3 regions of the Ruminococcus sp. J1101004sp1_RTP21198st1_B9_RTP21198_201120 genome follow, and region 1 is predicted to be linked to each of the others. Evidence: riboswitches for the same ligand, from Rfam matches in the RefSeq annotation. Region 1 holds a riboswitch; each other region holds the start of a gene.
What was found. Region 1 has a riboswitch for cobalamin ahead of AB5618_RS12855 (ABC transporter substrate-binding protein). Riboswitches for the same ligand answer to the same signal wherever they lie in the genome.
Positions count from the first base shown of each region.

Region 2: linked by a shared signal. The riboswitch ahead of AB5618_RS16270 (hypothetical protein) and the one ahead of AB5618_RS12855 (ABC transporter substrate-binding protein) in region 1 are both predicted to bind cobalamin.
Region 3: linked by a shared signal. The riboswitch ahead of AB5618_RS02875 (DUF6783 domain-containing protein) and the one ahead of AB5618_RS12855 (ABC transporter substrate-binding protein) in region 1 are both predicted to bind cobalamin.

Region 1 is NZ_JBCOMI010000017.1:70,322-77,707, reverse strand. Features, by position in the region: gene hemA (glutamyl-tRNA reductase) at 1-184, opposite strand, end outside; gene AB5618_RS12875 (CGGC domain-containing protein) at 352-690, opposite strand; gene AB5618_RS12870 (sirohydrochlorin cobaltochelatase) at 705-1,493, opposite strand; gene AB5618_RS12865 (ABC transporter ATP-binding protein) at 1,516-2,289, opposite strand; gene AB5618_RS12860 (iron ABC transporter permease) at 2,286-3,371, opposite strand; gene AB5618_RS12855 (ABC transporter substrate-binding protein) at 3,373-4,365, opposite strand; cobalamin riboswitch at 4,483-4,680, opposite strand; gene AB5618_RS12850 (type I restriction endonuclease subunit R) at 4,786-7,386, opposite strand, start outside.
Region 2 is NZ_JBCOMI010000027.1:19,955-27,340, forward strand. Features, by position in the region: gene AB5618_RS16255 (ABC transporter ATP-binding protein) at 1-1, opposite strand, end outside; gene AB5618_RS16260 (iron ABC transporter permease) at 3-1,055, opposite strand; gene AB5618_RS16265 (ABC transporter substrate-binding protein) at 1,100-2,299, opposite strand; gene AB5618_RS16270 (hypothetical protein) at 2,357-5,398, opposite strand; cobalamin riboswitch at 5,596-5,798, opposite strand; gene AB5618_RS16275 (VanW family protein) at 5,864-7,294, opposite strand.
Region 3 is NZ_JBCOMI010000003.1:76,361-83,746, forward strand. Features, by position in the region: gene AB5618_RS02850 (class II aldolase/adducin family protein) at 1-823, opposite strand, end outside; gene AB5618_RS02855 (EutP/PduV family microcompartment system protein) at 1,070-1,543, opposite strand; gene AB5618_RS02860 (BMC domain-containing protein) at 1,550-1,927, opposite strand; gene AB5618_RS02865 (phosphatase) at 2,206-2,919, shown strand; gene AB5618_RS02870 (cysteine-rich small domain-containing protein) at 3,043-3,351, opposite strand; gene AB5618_RS02875 (DUF6783 domain-containing protein) at 3,445-3,543, opposite strand; cobalamin riboswitch at 3,812-4,000, opposite strand; gene AB5618_RS02880 (GDSL-type esterase/lipase family protein) at 4,232-5,278, opposite strand; gene AB5618_RS02885 (NlpC/P60 family protein) at 5,452-6,807, opposite strand; gene AB5618_RS02890 (N-acetylmuramoyl-L-alanine amidase family protein) at 7,090-7,386, opposite strand, start outside.

The sequences.
Region 1 (7,386 bases):
TATCATCTACACTTGCCCATACCTCCAGGCGATTGCATGTAGAAAGAATAATACAGCCGTCTATTCCCGGCTGTTCCTTTAATTTTTCCATAGCCTCCCCTGCATTTTTTCTGGTAAATGCAAACAAGGCTCGTATATCTACGGGAGCCATACTATGGTCTATTCCAATCATAGAAATACTCATCTTATGTAATTCTCCTTAAATATCATTTTCTGCCACCGCTCATTTTACTAATTCCTGCGTATATTGTCAATAAAGCCAGGCAAAACACAGCAATAAAAAAGCTTCCAGACAGACTATTTTCCACAATCTGCCTGGAAGTTTCCCCTATACGATTTCTCTATCCTGTTTCAGGATTCTCTGTGAGTTCCTCTTACCACCTGGATTCCCCTGGATTCTATCATCTCACAGATTTTGGCAATTCGTGGGCACTCTTTTTTCTCCCTGTCCAGACGACAGGCTCCCACATGCATCACCTTAATTTCTTCGCTGACCAGCCTGTCTATTTTTTCCAGAATTCCCTCATCTACATCCGGTTCTTTGGGGTTTGCACTTTTGCATCCATTACAGGTCATCATTGCTCCCAGAAGTGTGTCCGGAGAATATCCATCAAAAAAGTCACTGCGATTCTGAAAGGCCTTCAGGCATCCCACTCTGGCACATACATTATTGGAGTGAAGGCAGGTCAGTGTCCCAATTTAAATCATACCGCTTCCCTCGCATGTTCCACAAAGAGTTTTCGAATACTTTCATATTCCCCCAGTCCTTTCAGAACTGTCTGCACTTCATAACCAGCTTTGCTGATGATATTTTTCCAGGAGTCTTCTTCCTCTCCTGCCATGTCATTTTTCGCATGGTCACCAGCAACGATCATAAACGGTGCGATTACCACTTTTTTTACCCTGCATTTTCCAAGCTGTTTCAGGACCTGGTCAATTTCAGGATAACCTTCCACAGTTCCTACGATCACATTTTCATATCCCATATCCTCGAACCTGTAATCCAGTGCGGCATAAACGGCATTTGCGTAGTGCTCGGTTCCATGCCCCATAAGCACAAGTGCCGTCTCCTTATCTTTAATTACAGGGAACTCATCTGCAATCGCTTTCACCACATACTTATTGTCTTCTTCTGTTGTAAGCAGAGGAGCTCCGAATTTCACAGATTGGAAATGATCCGCACACGCCAGAACATCCTTTTTCATAAGGTCATTTTCCACACCGTTCATTACATGCGTAGGCTGGACGATCACCTCTGTGATTCCATCTGTTCTCATACGCTCCATTGCTTCTGTCACATTGTCATAGTGAATATGATCTCTCTTTGCAATTCTGGCAAGGATCATCTTGCTTGTCCATGCGCGATAAACTTTACAATCTGTAAAAGCAGCTCCAATTTCTTTTTCAATTGCATCAATGGTCACTGCTCTGGTGTCCTCGTGACTGGTGCCAAAGCTGACTACAAGGATCCCTTTTTTTGCTGTATCGCTCATTCAGATTTCCTCCACTTTTCCTTTATTTTTTCACATGCAAAGGATGGTATGTAACATTCAGCATGCCGTATTCATCCTTTTTTACAGTTGCATCTACTTCATATAACATATGTATAAAATCTTCTGTAATGACTTCTTCCGGAGTTCCGCAAGCCACCAGACGACCGTTCTTCATGGCATAGATCCGGTCGCAGTATGCTGCTGCAATATTCAGATCATGCAAAGCACCGATCACAGTGACCCCAAGACTTTTTACAATATCCAGAAGCTGGAGCTGGTATTTGATGTCAAGATGGTTGGTAGGCTCATCCAAGATCAGACAGTCAGTTTTCTGCGCCAGAGCTCTTGCCAGAATGATTCGCTGCTGCTCACCGCCAGACAGACTGGAAAAAACACGGTGCCGATAGGGAAGCATTCCCACTTTTTCCAGACACTCTTCCACGATCTTATAATCCTCGGCATTATCCCGTTCCATGGTTTTCTTATGAGGAGCCCTTCCCATCATTACAATTTCCTGTACGGAAAATTCAAAATTATAGTAATTGTGCTGGGACACCACTGCCAGTGCTTTTGCAGAATCCTTTACCTTATATTCGTTCAGCGGTTTTCCATCCAGCATGATCACGCCGGTATCTGGCTTAAGTACACGGTAAATACATTTCAGCAATGTACTTTTTCCACTTCCGTTTGGTCCTATAATTCCTACAAATTCCTTTTCCTTTATGGCTGCGTCAATTCCCTTAAGAATCTCATTTCCGCCAAGCTCCACATGGATATCAGAAGCTGTCAGTTTCATGATTTCTCACCTCCGAATCCATAAGATCTGCGTACCAGCAGATAAATAAAGCAAGGTGCTCCGATCATGGATACCAGGATTCCGATTGGGACTTCACTCTTGGGAATAATGATCCTGGAAGCAACATCTGCCCAGATCAAGAAAATGGAACCGCTAAGTGCTGACAGTGGAAGCATTTTCTTGTGATCGGTTCCAAAGAACATTCGTACCACATGAGGAATAATGAGTCCTACAAATCCAATGATACCTGCGGAATATACCACAAAACCGATCAACAGTGCTGTCACTACAAGATACACCTGACGATATCTGTGCAGGTCAGTTCCTAATGTGATGGATACCTCATCTCCAAGCAGCATCATATTGAGAATACGGCTCTGGGTGCAGAAAAACAGGGTTGCTATAAAAACGCAGGGAATAATCACAGCCAGATTTTCCCATTTCGCGCCTGCCAGACTTCCCATCAGCCAGAAAGTAACTGTCTGGATTCCATCTCTGTCGCCCGCAATATAGACAACAAAGTTTGAAAATGCACTGCACACACTTCCAAGTGCTGTACCTGCAAGCAGAAGTCGGACCGAATTTGCCCGGCCTCCTATATTTGCAGTGATCTGTACCAGTACAGAAATAAGGAAAGCTCCGATAAATGCGCAGATTCCAATAGAGTTGGAGCCAAATACGGCTCCAACTCCAAGAAAGATTGCCACTGTTGCACCAAGAGATGCACCAGAGGAAATACCCAGAATATACGGATCTGCAATCGGATTTTTCACAATGGCCTGCATTACCACACCTGCAACTGCCAGACCCATGCCAACGGCTGTTGCAAGAAGAATACGGGGAAGGCGGATAAACCACACAATATCAGACATGGCTCCTACACCATAAACCTCCGGATCCCCGATTCCAAACACTTTATACAAAATTACACTATACACATCTTTCACAGAAAGATCTACAGAACCAATGGTAACTGCAGTCAGAATGGATATCACCAGAAGCACAGTCAGTAATATCACCGCCAGCACATAGATCGGCTTTCCATGAAAAATTCCATTTTTAAAATCCGGTTTTCTTTTCATTTTATTCGTACAGATCCGGATATAATGCTTTTGCAAATGTCATAATTCCATCATAGGTTCTGACACCGCTGCAGTATACCTCGTTCAGGTTTACAGAGAATACTTTGTTGTTCTTAACTGCAGAAAGGCTCGCATATGCAGGGTTATCTGTAATATCAGCGATTGCCTCATCAGCTGTCATAAATCCATCATAGTTGATCATGAATAATACATCCGGATCAGCTGCAATCAGATCCTCTGCACCAACGTTTTCAGAGTTCTCTGCACCAAGCTTCAGCTCTGCACCAAGTGTCTCCGGAATATTTCCGCCAAGTGTCTCTGTTCCATATACACGGAAGGAATCTCCCTCATCCTCAAGAACGGCTACGGATAACGGGTCTGTTCCTTCCACATGCTCTTTTACTTTATCAATCTCACCCTTCATCTGATCAACGATTTCCTCTGCCTTGTCTTCGCAATCAAAGATCTTGCCAAGGTTCAGGATATCCTCATATTCGTCTTCAATTGTACGTGGGAACTCAGAAGCCGGTCCCTTTGCAGAACTGTTCAGGGACATGTATGTATTTACATCTCTCTCCTGCCAGAAGCTTACATCAGAAAGCCAGTCATCACTGAAAGAAGAATACCATGCCGCAATAAAATCAGGCTCCATTGCAACAACTTCCTCTTTGGATGGCTTGGTATCCATATACTGAATCTTGTCAAATTCATCTTTTAAATCCTCACGCACATCACCGTCCAGGCCGCAGGCTGCTACGATCTTATCACCGAGACCAAGTGCCAGAAGCTCTTCTACGTTAGAGTTTGCATAGGCAAATACTTTCTCCGGAGCTTTCTCAAAAGTCATTTCAACTGGCTCATTCTCGTAATTGTAGGTTGTGATCGTTACGGGATAATGGCTGTCTCCATCCTCCGCAAATACAGTTGTTCCCATTCCCAGGCTGAGAATTCCTGCCAGACATAACATTCCTGCTGCTGTTTTCATGTTTTTCATGCTTTTTCTCCTCACTTTTTCTTTTGAATTTCTGTTTTTAAAAGAAAAAAAGTCCGCTTCCATGAAAAGCGGGCATCACAAAAAAACATGATACGAAAGACAGCACTTTACACGGAAGTTTCTTTCTATGAACCAAGCAGGTTTCCTGGCTTACAGCTTAAATCCCCATTCCCTTCTCACATAAAAATGCAATGGATATGAATGTGGCATAACTGAATACAGTGACCGGATCGTTCAGGATTCTCACCTGATTCCCTCTTCTGAAAATAGTATAAATTTTATATATTTTTCAGCACTTGGCACATTTATTCTTTTAAGCATTGCTATTATAACTTGCCTCTTAAATAAAGTAAAGATATTTCTTTAACAATGTTTTTGATTTTGAATATAATATAGGCATCCCCTTACTTACTTATACATCTATTTCCCATACGGTGCCGTGTCTTCAGCAACCATACCCAATTCCGTTTTCGGAGAATAGGTATACACCTTGCTATTCTCAGCGTAATTCTCCATATCATTATTATCTGTCCATAGCTCACACTGTGTCATCACGGTCTGCACTGCATCATCCATTCCTTCCGGCGGATAGCGATGCTTTTTGAGCAACCGCTTAATCATCATACGCATTTTCGCTCTGGCAGAATCCCGTTTCTGCCAATCTATTGTTCTGTTCTTACGCAGTGTATCTGCCAGTTCCTTTGTAATGGCAATCAGTTCTTCGTTTTCATAGAAATCCTTAATGGCCTCCGGCTTTGTCAGCGCATCATAAAATGCCAGTTCATCAGCAGTCAGTCCAAGCTTGTCTCCCTCTTTATGAGCTGTCGCAATCTGTTTTGCCAGATTCAGCAATTCTTCAATAACCTGTTCATTGGTCAACATTCCATTCAAATACGTATTCATAGCACGCTGTATAATTTCACTGAATTTCTGCGATTTTACCACATTTGTATGACGGTAAATCTGCACCTGTTCCGCAATCAGCCTTTTTAACAGCTCTACAGCAAGGTTTTTCTCCTTCATTTTAGAGATTTCCTCAAGGAACTTTGGATCAAAGAGCGAAAATTCCTGATTTATATCTGAGAAAAGGTTAATGACGCCTTCGCTCTGAACACTGGCTTTCAGAAGCTCGTTAATGCGAGCATTCATTTCTGGCAGAGAAATTTTCTTCCCCTCTCCCTGATTCATCAATCTTGTAACAAGCACACGAACGGATTCAAAGAATGCCGCTTCCACACGCAGCTCTTTTTCTACCAGAGAGGAACACAGCGACAATGCTTGCCTGAGCAGCAATGCCTCTTTCAGGAAATTCTCTCGTTCCTGTTCTTTATTCACAGCGACAATAAAGTTGACCGCACCGCTGATTGCCTTGGAACGCTCCAAATCCGTACCTGTCATAAACTTGGAATAATCATAACCGTGGAACAAATCCCGACAGATAGACAGTTTCTCAAGGAACTTCGGATATGCAACCTTGGCAACATCGGTATCACCGTAATTCTTCCTATCGCGAGTAGTGTAGTCATTCATTGCCTGCTTCAATGCAGAAGCAATGCCAACATAATCGACAATCAGACCGCCTTCCTTATCTCCAAATACACGGTTTACTCTGGCAATAGCCTGCATCAGATTATACCCCTGCATCGGCTTGTACACATACATGGTTGCAAGAGATGGCACATCAAATCCTGTAAGCCACATATCCACGACAATGGCAATCTTCAGCGGACTATCATTATCCTTAAACTCCTTTGCCAGCTCATCCTTATGGTGTTTATTGCCGATGATTTTATTCCATTCTTCTGGATCTTTGTTACTACCTGTCATAACAACAGCAACTTTATCCGTCCATCCGGGACGAAGTTGCAAGATACGCTCATATATCTTCATGGCAATAGGGCGTGAGTATGCTACGATCATTGCCTTACCTGTGAGCAGATTCGCACGATAATTTTCATAATGATTCAAAATATCGTCCACAAGGGAGTTGATAGTTTTCTCATTGCCAAGAATGGCTTCCATCTTCCCCAGTTCTTTTTTGCTCCTTTCGATAACCTCTGAATCAGCATTTTTTGCCATAATGTCATATTCTTGGTCAATGAGCTTCAAAGTCTGCTCATCCAGTTTCAGCTTGATAACACGGCTTTCATAATATACCGGACGGGTAGCACCATCCTCAACCGCCTGTGTCATGTCATAAATATCTATGTAGTCACCGAACACTTCACGAGTGTTGCGGTCTTTCATAGAAATCGGCGTTCCGGTGAAGCCAATAAATGTAGCATTCGGCAGTGCATTTCGGATAATGCGGGCAGAACCGATCTTAATTTCGCCTGTTTTCGCATCGACCTTTTCCTTTAGACCGTACTGTCCACGGTGAGCTTCATCTGCCATAACCACAATATTTCTGCGTTCGGAAAGACAATCAAAGGATTCCTCAAATTTTTGCATCGTAGTAAAAATAATACCATTTGCTTTTCTACCGTCCAGAAGTTCTTTCAAATGCGCTCGGCTTTCTGCATGAACAGGCTCCTGACGCAGAAAATCCTTACACTTGGCAAACTGTCCGTATAGTTGATCGTCTAAGTCGTTACGGTCTGTGATAACTACAATGGTCGGACTGTCCAGAGCATCTTGAAGACGATGAGCATAAAATACCATCGACAGCGATTTACCGCTGCCTTGTGTATGCCAGAATACACCACCCTTGCCGTCCGTCTCCGTTGCGTGTTTCGTGGAAAGTACTGCCTTATTGACAGCAAAATACTGGTGATAACCTGCTAATATCTTGAACTGTTTGGTTCCTTCATTGGAGAAACAGATAAAGTTCTTGATAATATCCAGTAAACGTTCTTTTTCAAAAATACCCTCAAAAAATGTATCGAACTGAGCATACTGTGTATTTTCATAGCCGCCGTCCTTCGTTTTCCATTCCATGAAGCGATCTTCGCCAGAAGTGATTGTACCAGCTTTCGATGTCATAAGGTCACTCATAACACAGATACAGTTATAAATAAACAT
Region 2 (7,386 bases), on a different contig from region 1:
TTTCAGTTTCCTCTCTTCTTTCGCAACATCATGAAAATAACAACAGGTGCTCCAAAGATGGAGGTAACGGTACTGATATTCAGCTCCAGAGGGGCAAAAGCCATTCTGGCAATCAGGTCACACATCATACAGAAAACTGCACCGCCCAGGAATGTTCCCGGAATGATTATAAGTGGTCTGGATGTGCCGAAGCTTCTTTTCATCAGAAATGGGACTGCAATTCCAACGAAAGAAATCGGTCCTGCAAAAGCAGTTACAGTTGCTGATAAAATACTGGAAAGCAAAATCAAAGCAACGCGGAAGAATTTGATGTTTACGCCCATGCTTTGTGCATAAGCTTCTCCCAGCTGATAAGCACCGATGGGCTTTGACAGCAGGAAAGTCAGGATCAGGGTAATTCCTACCACCACACAGGAAATGTAAACGTTACTCCAGCTCATACCGGAGAAGCTTCCCTGTGACCATCCGTGAAGATTTACAATATCGGAATCATCTGCAAAAGTTACCACAAAATCAGTTACTGCAGAACAGATATAGCCGATCATGATTCCAGCAACCAGAAGGGTGGCCATGTGCTTGATCCTTTTTGAAATCAGAAGAATAAAACCAATGGAAATCAGGGAACCAATAAAAGCTGCAATGATCAGAGTGTAAGAAGTTACGTTTACAGCTCTGCCAAGATAATAAATCATGGTAAGAGCTACTACCATTTTCGCACCGGAAGAAATTCCCAGAACAAAAGGTCCTGCAATGGGATTTTCAAAAAAGGTCTGAAGAAGAAAACCAGATAGGGATAAGGCACCTCCAAGAATGGCAGCCATCAGGATCCTGGGAAGACGGATTTTCCAGATGATGCTGTATTCTTTTGTATCTGTGGCTTTTTTCAGCAGGATATCTATGATCTCAGACAGAGAAATATGAACATTTCCTGTGTTGATATTCAAAACTGTGATCAGGCCAAAGGCCAGGATCAGCAGAATGAAAACCATAGCGTAACGAGATCGTCTCTTAAAATTTTCCATGTGGAAGCTGGTTCCAGCGGATTGATTGCTCATTTTATTTTTCTCCATTTTTGTTTCATTTACAACAGAACCTGCTGTCAGCTCAGCTTATGAAGAAAAGTCATATCCTCTTCACTTCCGCCGGTAAGCATCAGGTTCAGATCTGTGATCAGTTCACCAATTGTATCTGTATGCTGGTACATGGAATCATCAGTTACCCAGACATTTCCCTCTTTTACGGCTTTAAAATCAGCCATCAGACTTTCTTTTGCAAGAAGATCGTCTATGCTTTTTACAGACGCATCAATACTGGAGTTGTAGATCAGATAATCTGCATCTGCCGCAGTATTATAGAATTCCTCCATGGTAATGGCAACGGAAGTTTTTCCACTGTCATCCTGAAGATCTGCGAATACATTTCTTCCACCGGCAATCTCGATCATACTGGAAATATAATCTTTAGGATTACGTACTACAGGAGAACCGCTGGTATTGATGTAGAAAAACGCAACTGTTTTTTCCGTATTTGTAAAGTCCTTTAGCTTCTCAATAACCTGTGCCTGCTGGTCAAAAAAGGTCTTTGCCTCCTCTTCTTTGTTCATCATTGCGCCATAAAGCTTGATCCACTCTGTACGTCCAAGGGGCTGGCTCTCATAGCTGGAGCGGTCAGTGAAAACAGGAATTCCAAGAGTTTCGATCATCTCCTGTACCTTCGGTGCATGAAGGATCATAGTAGACTCTATTGCAAGATCACAGTCGTCACCTACCAGAAGCTCGTAATCCGGTTCATCGTATTTTCCCGCAAAAGTCATTTCGCCGTTATTGATAGCATCAGCTGCTGACTGGATATACCAGCCGGAAGCATCAAGACCTGACAGCTTAATGGAGTCTACACTTCCGATTGCATCGAACAATGCCATTGGGGAAGTGGCTGCCATGTAGATGGTGTCAAGTGGCTGCTGAAGGATCTGGATTTCAGGATCCAGATCATCAGGTGCCTCTTTGCCCTCTGGGACGATCAGATATCTGGCATCATCATGGATGTCCAGAAGTTTGTAACCGTCATTGTAATAATACACGTCAAAGCATTCTGCAAAAGACAGATCCATGGCGGATTCATAGGTCAGACCTGCAATTTCAGGTGCAGCATTTTCTTCTGATGTGTCAGAAGAAGTCTCCCCGGAAGCATCTGCTTCCAGGTTCTCCTCTTCTGCCCATACCGGAGTAATGGCAGTAAATGTCATAACTGTTGCTGCAAAAATACTTAAAATTTTATATTTCAGCTTTTTGTCATACATTTTTATTTTCTCCTGCTGATTATTCTTGCTACTGTGCATATGGTGAAGAATAATAATTTATTCTTCCTCATCAGTTACAAAAATTGCTTCGTAAGCTTTTTCCCACTCAGCTTTTGCATTGTCATCCTTTTCATCTGCAGAACGGTCCACGATAAACGGGATTTTCAGAGTAGAATATTTTTCTGCGGAATCTTTCAGAAGGTTTTCTTTTGCTTCTGTGTCTGCTTCCTCTGTCGGGAGAATATCAGAAGAAAGGATAGAAATACCGCACTGACTCTTTACAAGAGCTTTGTAATCTGTATCTTCATCTTTTCCTGCAAAAGTTACGGAACCATCTTCCAGAGCCGCTGTAAGGCTGTCTACCGTACAGTCCCCTTTTTCCATTCCAAGAGCAGTAACTTTGTCTGTAAGATCAAGCTTATCCAAAATGTTAAGAGCATCTGTGGAAGCCACATAAGCAGATTCTACCGGCTGGTTGATCACGATTACATCTTTATCAAGTCCTGCAGGGATAACAGCACCCTCAGGTACGATCAGGTATTTTACAACATTGCCCATGTAGAGCTTTTCTGTACCTGTAAGTTCCTGGGAATCAGCAGCTTCTGTTTTTGCATTTTCTTTTCCGGAATCAACAGTTTCCGGTTTTCTTGCAGTATCTGTTGTCATATCTACTTCAAGAAGGGTAATGCCCTTTGCGTAGTGATAAAGCTTAAAGTATTTTGCATGCTTAAGAGTAGTTTCGTCTTTATACTCAAGACCTGTGATCTCTGGTGCAGAATCATCCAGCTTCTTGTTTCCTGTGGAAAGCATGCTGTTGTCCTCTGCCGGGTTATCCTTGTCTGTTTTCTTCGGATCGTTTGCACCCTTTAAAGCGATATAAATGGTGTAAGTGATTTCATGAGCCTGGGACATTCTGGTTGTCATACCAATGATCGTATTATTCTGGTTCAGTGCTACCGGAATTGTGAAAGTAGAAGTTCCGCCGCCGCATGCACCGTAGTATTTATTTCCATTGGCTTTTACATAACCGTAATATTCACTGCTGAATACAATAGTCGCATATGCCTGACCATTTGTTACCGTAACTTTGTTACAGGAAATATTGACCTTTCCAGAGCCACCAGACCAGGAGAAGCTGTCAGGAGTATAGGTTCCATCTGCTAATGTAGTAGAACTGTTTACAGATGCTGTTCCGCCGCTTAAGTCAGATTCGTATTTGGATTCCTCTTCCGGTTTCTTGTCTGGCTTTGGAGTTGCTGTTGGTGTAGGGGTTGCTGTCGGTTTTTTATTTGGTTTTGCAGTGGGTGCAGGAGTTGCTGTGACTGTTGTGTCAGGAGCAGTGTCTGGCTGCGGATCATCCTGTACGTCACCTATTTTATTCAAAGTGCTGGACTGGAAAGTCAGGATCCTGTCATACCAGATCTGGTTTTTGTGGGAAAAAGCAGCAACTGCAATTCCATTGTCCAAGGCTTCAACAGGAATCTCATATGTATATTTGCCATTTGCGTCTGCCACATATGGAACCCAGGTGGAGGAATCAGCTGCGGCAGCTTCTTCTTTTGTTCCCAGACATAGATAGTCGTAACCAGTTCCGCTTAAAGTAAGAACAGCTGTCATTTTTCCGTTTTTGGAAGTGAGGACACAGTCAATTACACGGAACATAGATGAGCTGGAGTTAACTGTAACATTATAAATTCCGCTTGCACAGCTGCCTGGAGCTGGGGTTGCTGTTGGCTCTGGGGTGTTGGCTGCTTCCGGAGTTGTGCTTGGCATTGGAGTTTCAGTTGGAGCAGGTGTTCCGGTTGGTGCCGGAGTCTCAACCGGTGCTTCGGTAGGCGCCGGAGAAACAGTTGGTTCTGGTGTTGGAGCAGCCTCTCCATATCCTGGAACTGCCGGTACGGTAATCGTCAATATACCCTTTGCGTACCAGTTCTGGCTCTTCTTGGAATGAGGAACGACTGCTATTGTCTGAGCTTCCTTGCTTGCAGTAACTTCAAAGGTGTAGGTATAGCCTCCTGCACTGTTTTCAACTCCTTTGATGGCATTTGCTTCTTTATCGGAGTCATTGAAACTGCCAAGATAGATCATGTCATAATTCTGTTTTGCGGTAGAAAGTGTGACAATATATTTATCCTCCGAAACCTTTACAGTGGAACCGGTGATTACGAACATTGCAAATTCATCACCGTTTTCTTTTACAAGCTTGATTCCGGCATCTGTAATCTCATTCTGGGCTGGTGCCTGGGTTGGAGCTGCAGTTGGCAGTGGAGTGGCAGTTGGCTCAGGGGCTGCAGTTGGCTCTGGAGTAGCTGTTGGTTCCGGGGCTTTCATTCCTGGAACGTTCAGTTTCAAAGCCATATTTGTGTACCATTTCTGATTTTTCACAGAAAATGGTACGATGCTGAAAGTCTGGACCTGTTCACTGGCAGGAACCTCAAAAATGAAAGTATAACCATCTTCATTTTCTGTACCAACGATTGCTGCTGCATTTTTTGCTTCGTCAGGATCTTCTTTAGAACCAAGATAAAGCTTCTCATAGTTCTTTCCGTCAGTATTGAGGGTTATCTTAATTTTATCACCATTTAATTCAGCAGAAGAGCTTTTGATTTTAAGCATTTTATATGCACTGTTATCTTCCTTGTCAATGGTCATGTTGGAACCATCTGGGTTCAGATCCTCTGGCTTTGTTTCTGGTTTATCTGTCTCTTCGGTTTTGCCCTCTTCTGTTGTTTCTGGTGCAGCTGTAGGCTGTGGAGCTTCTGCTTCCTCATTTTTGCTTTCTTCAGCAGGTGATGCAGTAACCTCAGGAGTGGTCTCAGAGGCAGGTGCTTCTGTAACTGCAGGTGTCTCTTCCACAGCGGAGGCGTCCCCGGCTGCCGGAGTTGCTGTAGTTTCGGTGTTTTCTTCTTCAGTTGTTACGTTTTCCTGCACAGGAGTCTCTGCAGCAACTGCAGTCTTCTCCGCTTCTGTCTCTGGAGTTGGTGTAACAGAAATCTGTACATTTGCATCCTCATTCTCTGCCTGTGTAAGTACAGCAGGAGTGACCGTCATGGCGACGGAAAGGAACAGTGCAAGAAAGCGTTTTGAATTTCTTTTCATTTCTTTTTCCTCGATTCTTCCTATTATTTTATAATTTGAATAAATCCCAATTGCTTCTGGAGCCTGTTTGTACAATGGGCAATTCTGACAGGATTATTTCAAAAAAATGCCTGCTTCCTCTGAGAAAACAGGCACTAAAAATTCAATATATTGTATTATCAAATATATTAATGAGAATGAAGTACTTTCTTCGGAAGCTTTCATTAAACGAATTCAGCAGGTTTCCTGACTTACAGATCAACACAGAATCCATCCTTCTCAGCAATATGCCAATGGTTTCACTGGATTCTACTCCCTGTTTACAGTGACCGGATCGTTCAGGACTTTCACCTGATTCCCTCTTAGAGCGTGTTGAAAAACAATCTGTACGCTCTAGCAAACAGATATGTCTGGCACTGAAAACGGATTTATTCAATTCACCTCATTATAGCAGACCGTTATGTCGAAATCAATAGATTTATAGGGTTATTGCTTGTATTTACTGTACCCAACTTCATCCGTACGGAGAAGTGTTCCATTCTCATCGTAGACACTGCGGTAGGTTTTACAGGTGTTTGGATCGGAATGCTCTGTAGTAATTTCTACCGTATTATTGTCAGTTTTGGTTCCGTAAATGGATACCGTTACGGCTTCCTCTTTTTCATCGTAAGAGGCTTCAATTTTAATTGGATAAGCAGTATTATTCTGAAAACGGAAATCCTGACCTCCCCACACCACTGCTGCGTCCAGACCGTCCTCAACATAATCAATGCGGGCAGCGTGATTATGACGCTCAACAATGGTCAGATCAGACTGCAGGCATGCCATAAACAACGTAGTGGAAATCTGGCAGATTCCGCCTCCGATATCCTGGGCGTGTTCGCCTCCTACAATTACAGTTGCTTCCCTGTACCCCCGTTCCTCTGTACGGGGACCTAAAGTATCGTTGTAGGAAAAAATCTGCCCTGGCTGAAGCTCCACCCCATCACAGGCTTCCACGGCAAGCTTCAAATTGGCAACACGGTTTTCGGTACCGCCACCATATGTAGTATAAGTACCAAGAAGGTTCAGATAAGGAAGGGCTTCTATCTCTTCTGTAGAAACTTCGGGCAGGGTAATTTCAAGGGGAATGGTGATCTCTGCACCTTCTTTTGCTTTTTCCAGCTTCTTTGCAGCTGACTTTACATCAAATGAAATTCCGGTAACTGCCGGAATAATTTCATTATTTTTCCCCAGAGAAGCATCTGTGGCTTCTGTATGTACTTTTTCATAATAGGCTTCCAGATTCAGTTCCTCTGGCGGTGTCTTCATAGTAGGACATTCGATAACAGCTTCATAATCTTCTATGGAAATTGCTTTTAGAATCGCTTCTTTCAGTGCATCCATATCCGGACCGATTCCGGTTTTTCCCTTAGTGATAACCAGCTCTGTATCTGTAAGTTCACAGGAAGTCTGTATAGTGGTGGATCCCTTTGAAATTCCGGCATCCTCCAGAATCTTGTCCAGTTCGTCTTTATTTCGGGCTTCCGGCATAAGGGTGACTTTTTCCTTTGTCTTGCTGTTCATCAGTTCGATGCGGTCAGTTCCATGAGTAAACCAGGAACCATGCCCAAGAGCATAGGCACTTTCTACAATTGATTTTACATCAAGACCGAGAACTGGATAGATGGATACCTTAAAGTTCTTTCCGTTCAGGGTAATGGTCATCTGTGTGTCCTTATATTTTTCCTGAAAATCTTTTGAAATTGCGTCAATGGCTTCTTCTTTGCTCATTCCCTGAATAGATATGCCGTTTATTTTAAGCTTCTTCCAGATTACATTATCTGTGAGAAAATGACACCACAACCCATACGCACCTGCGAGAATCAGAAACATGACCAGAACTTTGATCACACCGTTTTTCACTTGTTTTTTCATGTAATAATTTTACCTTTTGCAGTCTTTTTTAGAGCGTGTTTGAAAAAGGCTTTCTGCAAAATATACCGCAAAGTGGGTGTGCAGATTGCAGA
Region 3 (7,386 bases), on a different contig from region 1:
CTACTAACTCTGCATCTGCATTAGCTGTATCTGCTGCCGGAGCATCGCAGTTACCGCCAACGAAATCATACTGATATCCTGGGAACTGTTTGTAGTCTTCATTGTGACATGCTCCACCGCAGTTATGGCAGTTCATGCCATCTTTGTTCTGGCAAAGGCTTGCCGGATGTTTTCCAGGCATACCGAATTTACGACGGATCTCATAAAGTTTCTTAATGTTCTCTTTATCAAATTCCTTCGGACCTCCAAGAAGTTTGCTCTGATACAGAAGCTGTGCATAGAATTCTACGGACTCCATCTTCATGTATGCAGCGTTCAGGTCTGTGCTCCAGGTAAGAGCTCCGTGGTTCTCAAGAAGAACTGCATCGAAGTATGGAAGATATTTCTCAAGGTTATCCGGGATCTCCATTGTAGAAGGTGTACCATACTCAGCAATCGGAACACATCCAAGAGCGATAACTGCCTCTGGCATGATTGGCTGGGTAAGCGGAATACCAGCAATAGCAAAAGATGTTGCATAAATTGGATGCGCATGTACAACAGATCCTACATCAGGTCTCTTCTCATATACTCTCATATGCATCTTGATCTCAGATGATGGTTTGAATCCCGGGTTAGCCTGAAGAACATTTCCTTTTGCATCTACTTTACAGATGAACTCTGGAGTCATAAAGCCTTTGGATACACCAGTAGGTGTGCAAAGGAACTCATTGTCATTCAGTTTTACAGAGATGTTTCCATCATTTGCTGCAACCATGTTGCGGTTATAGATTCTTCTTCCGATGTCGCAAATCTGTTTTTTGATTTCGTATTCGTTTACCATGCTTTTTTCCTCCTTAAGCACATTCAGGTGCGGTGGATTATGTATGTTATAGTACCGCACCGGGTAACTTATCATGGCTAGGCATAGCTAGCCTGTTACTTTTTAGGTTATGTTGTAAGTTTACACCATTCCACATTATAAGTCAAGGTTTTTCCGTTGTTTTATGTTGTTTTATGTGGATTTTTTTCTGGGTTGCTATGTTGTTTTTCGTGGTTTTACTGTTTTTCCCCATTTGGCAGGTATTTTCTAATTCACCGGATCAGAGGCATCTTTTTCCCACGGCATTACATCGCCATCTTCCCTGAGATATTCCAAAATCTCCGGAATGCCCTCCTGCTGCCTGGAGTCTACATAAAAGATTTTTTTACAGCCGGCAAGCTCCAGCCAGGACGTGGCAAGTTTTACATTTGCATCCGGATTGTGGATTTTGGTAACAATTCCAATTACTTCACGGTTGGCCATACAGGTAATGCAAGGTGGAAAAAGACAATAAGGTTCCGTGGCAGATACCAGCAGACCTACCACATCTGATTCATATGTATACAACGCCAGGGCGTGTCCCAGACCTTTCGTCTGGGCATACTCTCCTGGCGTATCTACGATCACATCAAAATTATTTACATATTGTGTTTTATGATAATGTATTTTTTCACCACGCAGGGCCTGGGTCAAAGTAGTTTTTCCAGCCTCGCTGCGACCGATCAGAACAAGTTTCTTCATATTCTGTCAAGTCCTTGTAATGGGGCATAAAGTAAAGCCCAGTTTATTTCCCACATAGTCCATAATTGCGCTGGTAGAAGCTTCTACTTCCGACACAGTACCTGTGATGATCAGGCTTCCGCTGAAACGGTCAACAAACCCCAGTTCAATGCCAGATGATTTCATCGCAATATCTGCCATAATGATAGCAGTTTCTGCCGGACTTACAGTCATGATCCCAATGGCCGCTCTTGAGTAGTCCAGCGACGGATCAAGACCCAGCTTGGTGTAAAGAATCTTATCCGGATTGGCAATGATATGTGCCAGGGAAATCTGCTTGCCTGGTACAAGCTCCTGTACGATTCTCTGTTTCATTTCCGGAGACATATTATCTGTGTATCCCATTTTCTCCTCCTGAATAAAGAGTTTTATTTTCTGATTTGATTATACCTTTCTGCTTTCCAAGTGTCAACAAAAAGCAACATTTCCTGGCATGTTATATGTGGTTTTTCTTGTAGTGCAATGTTGTTTTTATTTGTTTTCTCTGTTTTTTCTTATTTATGATTGACATGTTTTTTGCCCTCTGGCATACTAAAGTTAACTGTAAATGGCTTTTCAAAACACTTTTATAGTGAAATTACCAGCTGCATATATTCACGTAATCTTGACTAGGAGATGATTTTATGTATCTTTCTGATATACACACACATTCCATTGCCAGCGGACACGGCACAACCTGCACCATCAGCGACATGGCAAAGGCTGCTTCTCAAAAAGGGCTGAAGCTTCTTGGAATCACAGACCACGGACCAGCCACTCTAGCTGCCGGAACTTCTTCTTATTTCCGAAGCCTGATCTATTCGCCCAGGAAGCGTTTCGATGTGGAATTATTATATGGAATTGAACTGAACATTCTGGATACCGATGGAAAAACAGATCTGCCACAGGAGCTTCTTGATAAGCTGGACTACGCAATCGCCAGCATGCATTATCAGAATTTCCGGCCAAAGACCAGGGAAGAAAATACTGCTGCTTTTCTGAACGTAATGAAGAATCCGGTTATAAAGATCCTGGGACACATTGATAATCCCCAGTATGACATAGATTACGACGCAGTTGTAAAGGCTGCCGGTGAAAACGGTGTTCTCCTTGAGATCAACGAAGCTTCCCTGGCGCCTTACGGATATCGGGGCGATACACAGGCCAACTGCGCGCAGATTCTGTCCTGTTGCCGGAAGTATCTGGTTCCAATCGTGCTTTCCAGTGACAGTCATGGAACAGAGCATATTGGAGACTTCACTTATGCCGCTGATTTCGTTCATAATGCTATGTTTCCAGAGGGTCTGATTCTCAACAACCAGATTCCGAAATTAAAGATGCTGTTAAGCATACGATAAAAAGGACCCAGCTTGCAGAATTCCAATGGAATTTTGCATTACGCAAAAACTCTCCGAGAAATATAAATACGTAAGCTTAACTTCGTATATATTCCGGAGAGTTTTTTATACTTATTTCTTTGATTACTCATTTTCATTTTTATGATCTGCTTCTCTTACTTTCTGCATCATCGCAGCAAGTTCCTGATATTTTCCTGTCACATAACCGTAGTTTTTCTTCTTATGAGGGAGCTGACAATTCGTACAATCTTTAAATCCCTTCTCATTATATTTGAAATTTCCGCCGCATTTGTCTCCAAGGGCATAAAGCGGGCAATAGCAGAACAGACAGTTAAAGTCCTCCGGATCAGCTCCTCTATGACAGGGAAAATACTCACATTTTTTATGACTGAAATAAGCGTATTCTTTGTCTTCCCAATATTTTTTCTCCATATTTCTCTCCTTATCTCATACAACTCAAAGCAAAATATTCTTTATATTCTATTTCGTAATGCCCAAAAATCAAATGCTAAAAAAGAATCCCGCTTACAGGAATAGAATACGGCCAGAGAGTGTTTGAAAAAGTTTTTCTGCAAGATGTACGTCACAATTTGCGGGAAATTGCGGGAATGATTCTTCAAGCATGCTCTGGAAAAGTGTAAAAAAAATACCGCATATGCGGCTTCTGGATCATCATTATTTAAGAGGGAGCGATGCTACTCCGGGGTAGAATATGATCCGTTCATATATACGCGGAGGGAACGGTTTCATCCGAAGTAGTATCGCCTGCCATTTAATCTGTATAATTCTTCTGAACAGGCGATCATTCCATAAAAAATGTCCACTCACAAAAGCGGACAACATCTCAGGGCTGCGGATTCCCCAAAACTGGTTGTTACACTTTCATCGGAAGTTTAACCTCGCCATACCAAGCAGGTTTCCTGGCTCCAGGATCATCACATCATCTCTCCTTCTCATGCGCAAGCACAATGGACTATGAGATTCGCTCCTCTGTTACAGTGACCGGATCGCTCAGGTTTCTCACCTGATTCCCTCTTTCTGCCAGCTTGTAGCTGTCAGCACTTAATATGTTCACTATGGAATTATACTGACATCATAGTACCACCGGTCACTGTCTTTGTCAACCCTTTGAAAGAATTTTTGTTATTTTTTTATCAACCAGAGTTACTGTTTACTGGCAACGTTCCGCGAGGTGTTTTTTGTGAACAAAGTTCACAGAAAACCCGAGAATTAAGTTTGCGCAGCAAACGCTACTTCTTGTGCTTGTCACAAGAAGGTTCGTCTTTCTGTGCATCGCGAAGCGCGTTACTGGTCACAGCGTGACCAGTAACGTCATTTTCTCCAGAATCTTCTCCGCCAGGATTTTCGCTGTTTTTTCATGAGATCTGTGCCCCGGGTGCTGCCTTGATCCAAATTCTCCTTCCAGTGTATCCGGAAGCTTCACAAATTCTACGCGCTCATCCCCTGTTTTTCTTTTATAATTCCCCACCGCTTTCTCAAGCGTCGTAGAAATTCCATCTCCCAGCATTCCATAACACCACAGAATATAGCTTTCCGGATTACATATGCGCAGTTTCCTCAAAAAGTCTTCCACAGCCTTTCCAACCCTGTCCATATTCTTCGTGCCGCTGCCGTCGTTTGTCCCCAGATTCACCACGATCACATCAGGCTGAAACTTCTGGAAATCCCATTTTTCCATAGCACCCAGTTGTTTGTTTCTTTCTCCATTCAAAAGACCGCATACCTGCTCATAATATAGCGGGATTGCCTGCTGCTCATTTCCTTCCCAGGAACAGAAAACACCCCAGCCACTCTGACTGATGCAATTGTACACCGCGCCCAGTTCTTTTGCTGCCATATATGCATAATTATCCACAGCATTAAAGCAAAAGGAATTCCATGTCATTTCTTCTCCTGCACCGCTGCCACCCTCACCAGAGGTAATGCTGTCCCCGATTACTTCCAATCTGAGCTTTGGTATTTCAAGAGGTAAGAACTCACCGTCAGTTTCAACCTCCAGCAGCTGAAGCAATGTTTTTTCATCTGTGGGAAACGCAGGGGTATCACGAAGAAGCTTTACATTTCTTACCTTATCCATTTCCATATTACGGAAAAGGCAGATTTCCTGTTCTCCCTTATTTACCATAAGCCGTTGGGACAATACACCATCTATGATCACATCCACCCATGGCTCAAAGGCATCATAATCGGAGCGGATTTTCACCCATATTTCTGTTGCTTTTACATTCAGTTCAATTCCAGAGGCGGTCCAAAATAGTGTTACAGGCTCCAGACTGCCATTCGTTCTTCCTAATATTCTTAAATATGGAATTTCCTTCATCTGATAATGATTCAGCATTTTTCTCTTCCTCTCATCTGGCTATATAAAAATATTTATGTTACGATTTTCAGACAATACTTTTATTCTTACTATACTTCTTTTTTCTTTGCTTTTCCACATTATTTCCAGAAAAAAAAAGCCCCTTCCGGATTTTCATCTCCGGAAAGGGCTCACAAATTCATTTATTCAGATTACACAAGACGTCTTACAGAAGTAATCGTTCTGTATGCAGCATTATCGCTGACCTTGATGCCATCTCTGGCATTGGATGCATGTACGATCTGTCCATTTCCCATATAGATTGCAACATGTCCGCCATAGCAGATCAGGTCGCCTGGCTGAGCATCCGCATAGGATACTTCATATCCGGCATTCTGCTGCTCATAAGATGTTCTTGGAAGACTTACGCCAAAGTTCGCGTATACACTCTGCACAAAGCCAGAGCAGTCAGCGCCACTGGTAAGACTTGTTCCTCCCCATACATATGGGTTTCCAACAAACTGTGTTGCATAGGATACGACAGAAGATCCGGAACCAGAAGAACTGCTGGCTGAGGAACTGTCAGAAGAACTATCTGAGGAACTGTCGGAGCTGCTTGCATCGGAATTGTAATCAACTGTATTGTCGGTATCAATTACATTACCATACTCATCATATTCATAATCAGAAGATCCATCAGAAGAACCGCTTACAACATTTCCGTCTTCATCATACTGAACATCTTCAGAGGAATTATCTCCGCTCTGAGCTGCTTCCTGTGCAGCAGCAGCTGCTGCGGCCTCTGCCTCTGCCTGGCGTCTTGCCTCTTCTTCTGCGGCAATGCGTTCTGCCTCAAGCTGCTCAATTTCTGCCTGCTGCTGTTCCAGAAGGTTCGCATACTCAGTAGCCTGCTGCTGTGCATATGCGATCTCGTTCTCGCAATCAGCACTGTTCGCACGGGTTACATCCAACTGATACTGAAGGTTAGACTGCTGAGCCTCATATTCTTCCTTCATAGTCTCAAAATCAGCTTTCTCCTGCTCATACTGATCTTCTAACTTCTGAACCTCCTCAATCGTTCTTGCATATTTCTGAAGGCTCTCTCTGTCCTGCTCATACATCTGCTGTGTATACTCAGCTCTTGTAAGAAGGTCTGCAAGGTTATCTGCATTTAACATCATCTGGAACCATGCATTGTTTCCACCTTTTTCATAAAGATACTGAATACGTTTCTTCATGGCGCTGTACTGTTTATCCTTGGCATTCTGAGCCTTGGTCAGGTCGCCCTGTGTTTTCTCAATTTCTGCTTCCTTGGAAGCGATATCACTCTCAAGAGTCTGAATGGAAACCATTACATTTACAAGATCAGAATTCAAAGATTCGATCTGGCTCTCAAGCTGCTGCTTCTGATCCCACAGAGCACTCATACGTGCGTATGTAGCATCCAGCTGCTGGCTTGTCCAAGCCTGCTCTTCTCTTAAATCGCTCTCACGGTCAGCCATTACGCTTACAACCTGTGAACCGCACATTAAAATTGCCAGTGTCAGACATACAATTCTTTTCTTCATGTTTCGTCACCCTCGTTAATCTTTTTGATAATCTAAAAAGCTCAATTTGTAATATGTTTGCAATATTTCGTTCAATCTTGCTACATATTAGCACACTCTCGCAAAGATTTCAAGCCTAAATTGCAATAAATTTTAAAATTTTGTAACATTTCGTAATACATTTGTCTAAATAAGACATCTTAGAGCGTGTTTGAAAAAGGCTTTCTAATTCAACGAAATTTCCTGTTACGCAAAAAGAGAACCAGTATTTCCACTGATTCTCTCTTGTATATTACTTAGCCATTATTTTCCAAACAAATCGTACAAAATCTGATCTGCTGTCATATTGTAATAACCATCCGGATCAGAAAGTGTATCTCCATTCCATCTCAGATAGTTACCATTTCGGATATAGTTTCCAACTGATGGATGATAGTTGAAGATGCTGTATCCGGAATACAAGGACATATATTTCTTCGCAAGGGCTGCAGCCTCACTGGAATAGCTTCCTGTAGGTGTGGTAGTTCCGGAAATCTGGACACCTGCCTGCGGAGTGGAATGAATGATAACAACACTCTTATCACTGCACTGTCCAAGAAC